DNA from 2 places in the Intrasporangium sp. DVR genome. Region 2 is predicted to be linked to the other one. Evidence: predicted binding sites of a transcription regulator. Region 2 holds the regulator's gene; the other holds the start of a gene.

Region 1 (3,373 bases), 130 kb from region 2:
TCCAGCGTCGCGTCGGCGTCGTGACCCTCATCGCGACGACGGCGGCCGGTCGGCAGCACTACGACCTCGTCGACCTGACACCGGACCGGGCCTACGAGCTCATCGACGAGGTGACGCCCGAGCTGCCCCGTCAGTTCAGCTGACGGCCGGACGTCGACCGCCGTTCCGTCCTCCAGCTCAGGCGTGCGCCCTCTGCCCCTGCTGAACACCCACGGTGGCTGGGACCTGGTCGACCCGACCAGGCATGCGGTAGAGGTCGATCGGGCCCGTCCCGGGATATGACAGGGTGAAACGTCCGCGTCCACGGTCCCGGCCGAGATGGCCGACGTAGTCCCGCGCCGGCCCCACCGGTGTGCCCACGGGGAGGATGAAGCTGGCGTCGAGGTAGCTCGTCACGGCCAACGGCTCCGCGACGACCTCGAGGGTGCGGAGCCGGTCCGCAACCGGGTGCCGTCCGAGGAGGAGATGCCCGGAGCCCGCTCCCCTTCTGGACTGCCGGTGTCCCGACACCGGGACGACGGTCTCGATCAGCCGGCCCCGCTGCACCGAGTACGCCGTGACGGGCGCATGGTCTGCCAGGACGGGACCCCCGGTCCGGACCTCGAGGGTGAGGATGTGCGTCTCACCCTCGCTCAGGACGACCTTCCGACGCCCGGGTTCTTCAGTGAAGTCCATGTCGGCCACGAACTTGGGAAGGCCGTAGCCGGTCCGTCCCCCGTCACAGGCCTGCTTGGTCGTGACCGGCAGGTCGAGGATGAAGCCACCGCCGCCACTGATCATGGCTTGGACCAGACCGAGTCCCCGGCGCCGGGGCTTCCCACGGGTCACGACCACGGCCACGCTGATCTCCCCGTAGGGAGTGAGAAGCTGCCGAGCACCGCGGGCGTCCTCGGCGGAGACGTGCTGATAGCGGTAGGCCGCGAGCAGGACGAGTGCGCGGCCGTCGAACCATCGAACGGGATACAGGTCGTCCGATGGGAGAACGTCCTGCACCGCGTCCAAGGATGCGAGATGGATGGTCTCGAAGAGGTCGGCGCGGTGATAGAAGACGGGGGCGCGGAGGCCGACCCCGTCCAGGTCCCACACGGGGCCACGACCGGCCCAGGACTGGAAGTCCTCGGAGCGCCTCCGAGTGGTCAGACGCCACGATGCCATCGTCGTTCCCCCTTGTGCCTCGGGCATGACTGGCCAGCAGGGGGCTGCGTCCTCTGGAGGCCACCGTGTGTCCACCATCGGGCGCTCCCGAAGCCGCGAGAAGAGGCGAACGTCCTGCCCTCGTTGGGGGCTTGACGGCGAGCGGGAATTCGGTGCAAAGTTGAGTCGTTACCACTCAAGAAAGGTGCGTCTGCCCGGCTCGCTGCCGAGCAGCAGTTCGAGTTCAGAGGAGTGACACTCACATGACCAGGACCTTCGACCCGTTCCGGGAGATGGACCGACTCTTCGGCGAGGGGTTCCGCACGGCGACGCCGGGCCCCATGCCGATGGACCTCTACCGCCGCGGTGAGACCTTCATCGCACAGATCGACCTCCCGGGCGTCGACCCGGGCTCGATCGACATCGACGTCGAGGACCGCACGCTCACGGTGCGCGCCGAGCGGATGAGGGAGAACCTCGACGACGTCCGCTGGCTGTCCCACGAGCGGCCGACCGGCACGTTCGCCCGGCAGCTGTCGCTGGGCCGCGGGCTGGCGCTCGACGACATCCAGGCGGACTACCGCAACGGCGTCCTCACGCTGACGATCCCCGTCGCCGAGGAGGCCAAGCCGCGCAAGATCTCCGTCTCGCACACCGACGACAAGAAGGCAGCGATCGAGAGCCAGGCGAGCTGATCACGATGCTGACCTGACCGCCGAGAAGGCGAGGGCCCGACCTCATGCCGAGGCCGGGCCCTCCCCGCGCCCGGCAGCTACGATGAGCCCCTTCACCTCGAGCCAGGAGGGCCCGTGCTGCGTTCAGCCACGTTCCGTGAGGCGCTGCACAGCCGCCGCTACCGTCTCTTCGCCGCGCTCGGCTTGGTGCTCCTCGTGCTCTCAGCCGTGTGGTGGGGACAGGGCTGGTGGGCCCACCTCCTGCAGCTGGCCGGCGCCGGGCTCATCGTCCTGCCGTTGCCGAGCCGTCCCTCACCCAAGAAGCGGGAGTCCACACCGGAGCTGCGTCCTGGGGGTGGGACCGGCACCCGCGCGGGGACGACCGAGACGCCGACGTAGCGGTTGCGGATCGTCAGGTCCTTCGCGGGCCGCACGCCCGTTCAGGCTCACCCTGCCGCCCGGCGAAGGGCTGGGGATGAGCGGGCCACTCGAGTGGACGTGGTCGCGGGGCCTGTGGAGAGCGGGGCCACTCGAGTGGACGTGGTCGCCGGGCCTGTGGAGAGCGGGGCCACTCGAGTGGACGTGGTCGCGGGGCCTGTGGAGAGCGGGGCCACTCGAGTTGGGCGAAGCGCTCACGTCTGCAGCCGGATCGCGGTGCCCGGCAGGGCCTGAGGTGCCGCGGTCAGCGGTCGAGGCAGGTGCAGACGCAGGCACGGTTGCCGTCCGGATCGGCGAGGACGACGAAGGACGGAGCGTTGTCGTTGTCCACGACCTGCCCCCCGGCCGCCACAGCGGCCGCTATCCGCTCCTCGGCGATGTCGTGCGGCACCCAGACGTCGAGGTGGAACCTCTGACGTGGTGTCCGGTGGGCGTCCGTGTCCTGGAACCACAGCAGCGGCACCCGGCCCTTCGGGTCGACGACGTCGGAGCCGTGCAACGCCTCGGCGCTCCCGGTCAGCAAGGCCGCCCAGAACGGGCCGACCGCAGCGACGTCCGCCGTGTCGAGGGCGAGCTCGATCTCGGCCACGGCGTGCGGCGCGGCCTCCACCCCCTGCTCCCGCGCGATCTCGCTGATCCGATGGGCGAGGTCGAGATCCCGCTGGGTGAGGGCGCCGGCGTCGTGGCTCATGAGCTTCAGGTCGACGTGCGGATAGGTGAGGGTCACGTCGGGGTGGTGGTTCATCGCCTCCGCGGCGTCGCCGACGGCGGTGACGAAGCGCACCCCCGCGGCGAAGTCCCCGGTGAGGTAGCGCGCGTGGAGGGCCTGGGCCAGCTTGCGCCAGTCATCGAGCCCGGCATCGAGGATCTGCTCTGTGGTGAGTCCGTCCATCAACCCAGTATGTGCGAGCAGGGAGGTCAGCGGCGGTGAGCGCGGCCCAGACGCGCAAGGACCGAGGCCTGCCGGTCGGCGTCGGCGGCCACCGGGAGCGCCGGTTTGCAGACCCCGTCGTCGTAGAGGTGTTCGCCGAAGGCCGGCAGCGCCGCCTCGATGGCCTCCAGCTCCGCGTCGCTGAACCTCTCGTCGCGGCCGGCCGCCCGAGCGAGGTCCCAGCGGTGGACGATGA
Region 2 (3,373 bases):
GGGTCGGAGGACGTCGTTCCCGCCCGCCCAGAGGCTCACGAGGTCCGGCTGGAGGGCGAGCGCCGCGCCGACCTGCTCGGTGAGGACCTCGTGGGCGCGTTTCGAGCGGAGCGCCAGGTTGGCGTACTCCGTCGTCGGATCGAGCGTCGAGAGGTGCTTGGCGAAGCGGTCGGCCCAGCCGCGAAGACCGTTGGGGGACAGCGGGTGCGGGTCGCCGACCCCCTCGGTCAGGGAGTCGCCGAGAGCCACGAACCGGACCACGCTGGCACCGTAGCGATCCCGGTCGCGCCCGAGCAGCGCCCCTCGGCAACGGCCCGGCGACGACGAGGCGAACATCCGGGGACGTCTTCCGCGTCGAGCGTCGCAGGGCGCCGACCCGGGGCAGAGTGGCCCGGTGCAGGCAGGCCGTTTCGTCGTCGTCGGGGACTCGTTCTCGGAGGGGGTGGGCGACCCCCATGTCCTCTATCCCAACGGGTTCCGCGGCTGGGGGGACCGCCTGGCGCGCCAGCTCGGTCGTGCGGATCCACGATGGGAGTACGCCAACGTCGCCATCCGCAGCAAGCTGCTCGACGAGGTGGTGACCGAGCAGCTCGAGCCCGCCCTGGCCCTGCGACCGACCCATCTGTCCTTCCACGCCGGTGGGAACGACATCCTCTCCCTGCGGGCGGACATGGATGCGCTCATGGGGCGTTACGCGCAGGTCCTCGCACGCCTCTGCGGCGAGGTTCCGGTCGTCGTCGTCTTCACCATCTTCGACCCACGCACGACGGCTGTGCTGGAGCCGCTCCGCCGGCGGTTGTGGGTCTTCAACGACACCGTGCGAAGCCTCGCCGAGGCGCACGGCGCGGTCCTCGTGGACCATGCGCGGATGCGGGAGTACGAGGACCCGAGGCTGTGGGCGCCCGACCGGATCCACATGTCTCGTCCGGGCCACAAGCGGATGGCCGCGGCCGTGCTCGAGGCGTTGGGCTGGGCTCACACGCTGCGCATCAAGGCGTTGGGCGAAGCGGAGCGGCGGCCCTGGCCACAGGCGGTGGCCGACGAGGTTGCCTTCGTCCGGCGCGAGGTCGTGCCGCTCGTGCGACGCCGCGTGCGGGGGGTCCGGGAGGGCGACCGGACCCCACCGAAGTGGCCGGTCCCGATCCGCCCGGCGCAGGGGATGAAGCGGCTGGCCGGCACGCATTCCGGCGCCGCCCTGAGCCACCGCCTCGGCTGAGCCAGGCCGCGGATCGACTCCGGGTCAGCGACCGGGCCGCCAGACGACGAGAGCCTGGGACGCGAAGGTCCGCTTCGGGCGCTGGCCGGGGCGCACGGCGACGACGTCGCCGCGTGGGCCGGCCGCGAAGACCCGCTCGCCCGGGCGAGCACCGGCGAGGGCCGCCTGGGTCGCGGCGAGCTCCGCGTCGAGCTCCTCGATGCGCGACTGGAGCGCCGTCACCTGGTTCTCGAGGTCGAGGATCCGTTGGATGCCGGCGAGCGACACACCCTCCTGGGAGAGCCGCTGGATCTCGCGGAGCAGGGACACGTCGCGGCCGCTGTAGCGCCGGCCGCCGCCCTGGGTCCGGGACGGCGAGACGAGCCCGAGCCGGTCGTACTGCCGCAGGGTCTGGGCGTGCATCCCGGCGAGCTCGGCAGCGACGGAGATGACGAACACCGGCGTGTCGTCGTCGTGCCCCATGGGGGTGCGGTTCATCCGTTGCATCGTCACCACCCCTCAGAGCCGGGCCCGCTGGAAGAGGTCGGCCCTCGGGTCGTGCCCGTCCTCGGCGGCCGCCATCTTCTCGATCGCCTCGCGCGCCTCGTCGGTCAGCCGCTGAGGAACGACGACCTGGACCTTGGCGAGGAGGTCGCCGGCCTTGTCGCCGCGCTTGACCCCGCGGCCCTTGAGCCGCAGCACCCGGCCGCTCGGTGTCCCGGCCGGGATCCTCACCTTGACCGAGCCACCGTCGAGGGTGGGCACGGCCACCGTCGCACCGAGTGCCGCCTCCGCGAACGTGACCGGCAGGTCGACCGTGAGGTTGTCGCCCTCGCGGCCGAAGACCGGGTGCTTGTCGACGGACACGGTGAGGATGAGGTCGCCGGCCGGCGCACCCGGGTCACCCTGCCGTCCCTTGCCGCGCAGCTTGATCTTCTGCCCGTCCTTGACGCCTGCCGGGATCCGGGCCGTGATGCGGCCCAGCTCCGGCGAGGTCAGGGTGACGGTCGAGCCCTCGACCGCCTCGCGGAACCCGATCCGGGTCGACGCCGAGACGTCGGCCCCGCCCCGGGGCCCGGGGGTGGCGCCGAAGCCACCGGGGTAGGCGGACCCACCCGGGAAGCCGGCGGCACCGCCACCGCCGAACATCTGGCCGAGGAGGTCCTCGAGGTTCGGCTGGCCCCCACTCGTGCCGAAGTGCACTCGTGGTCCGCCGGCGCCACCGCCGGCGCCGAAGTTGGCGAAGATGTCCTCGAACCCGCCGCCCGGGCCACCGGGGGCGAACCGGGCGCCGCCGTGCGACATGGCGCGGATCGCGTCGTACTCGCGGCGCTGCTCCGGGTCGGACAGGACGGCGTAGGCCTCGCCGATCTCCTTGAACCGCTCCTCGGCCTTCGTGTCACCGACGTTGTGGTCGGGGTGCAGGTCGCGAGCGAGCTTGCGGTAGGTCTTCTTGATCGTCGCCGCGTCCGCATCGTGGGGCACGCCGAGGATCGCGTAGAAGTCCTTCTCGAACCAGTCCTGGCTAGCCATGGCGCACCTCCGTCTCTCTCATCATGCCGGTCACCCCGGCGGTCACGTTACGGGTCACGGTCGCCCGCTCAGGACGGGTCGGCCACCGACACGCGGGCGGCGCGGACGAGCCGGTCGCCGATCCGGTAGCCCGGCTGGATGACCTGGACCACGGTGGTGCCTGTCGAGCCCTCGGGCAGCTCGGCCTCGACGTGCATCAGTGCCTCGTGCACGGTGGGGTCGAACTCCTCCCCGGACGCCCCCACCCGCTCGACGCCGAACCGGCCGAGGATCGACTCGAGCTTCTCGGCGATCGTGGCGAAGGGACCCCCCTCGAGGGCTCCCGCCTCCCGGGCCGAGTGGATGTCGTCGAGCACGGGCAGGAGGGACTCGACGACGCCACCCACTGCGGTCGTCCGGATCAGCTCGCGATCCCGGTCGACGCGCTTCTTGTAGTTGACGTACTCGGCCTGCAGCCGCTGCAGGTCCGCCAGCAGCGTGGCCGCCATGGTCTCCTCTTCGGCGAGGGCGTCGCCCTCGGACTGGTCCTTCGAGCCGTCGGCCGGCGCGGCGTCCTTCGCGTCGGGGGCGTGGTCGTACTCGTCCTCCCCGCCGGGCTCGGCCGACGCGCCCGGACCACCCTCGTAGTAGGTGGGCCGTGGCGTC

The links. The regulator HspR, encoded in region 2, represses chaperone genes until heat shock. The targets are predictions, from matches to a motif close to AAGTTGAGTCNNNNNGACTCAACTT.
Region 1: a site for HspR is predicted at 1,313-1,337, ahead of ABWV20_RS05825 (Hsp20/alpha crystallin family protein). Genes of this name have one in related genera too.

Annotation. Positions count from the first base shown of each region.
Region 1 is NZ_BAABZW010000005.1:267,556-270,928, forward strand. Features, by position in the region: gene ABWV20_RS05815 (PH domain-containing protein) at 1-143, shown strand, start outside; gene ABWV20_RS05820 (acetoacetate decarboxylase family protein) at 178-1,155, opposite strand; gene ABWV20_RS05825 (Hsp20/alpha crystallin family protein) at 1,398-1,829, shown strand; gene ABWV20_RS05830 (hypothetical protein) at 1,944-2,207, shown strand; gene ABWV20_RS05835 (4a-hydroxytetrahydrobiopterin dehydratase) at 2,491-3,138, opposite strand; gene ABWV20_RS05840 (TIGR03086 family metal-binding protein) at 3,165-3,373, opposite strand, start outside.
Region 2 is NZ_BAABZW010000005.1:140,249-143,621, forward strand. Features, by position in the region: gene ABWV20_RS05235 (SGNH/GDSL hydrolase family protein) at 1-261, opposite strand, end outside; gene ABWV20_RS05240 (SGNH/GDSL hydrolase family protein) at 395-1,216, shown strand; gene ABWV20_RS05245 (heat shock protein transcriptional repressor HspR) at 1,241-1,702, opposite strand; gene ABWV20_RS05250 (DnaJ C-terminal domain-containing protein) at 1,715-2,728, opposite strand; gene ABWV20_RS05255 (nucleotide exchange factor GrpE) at 2,797-3,373, opposite strand, start outside.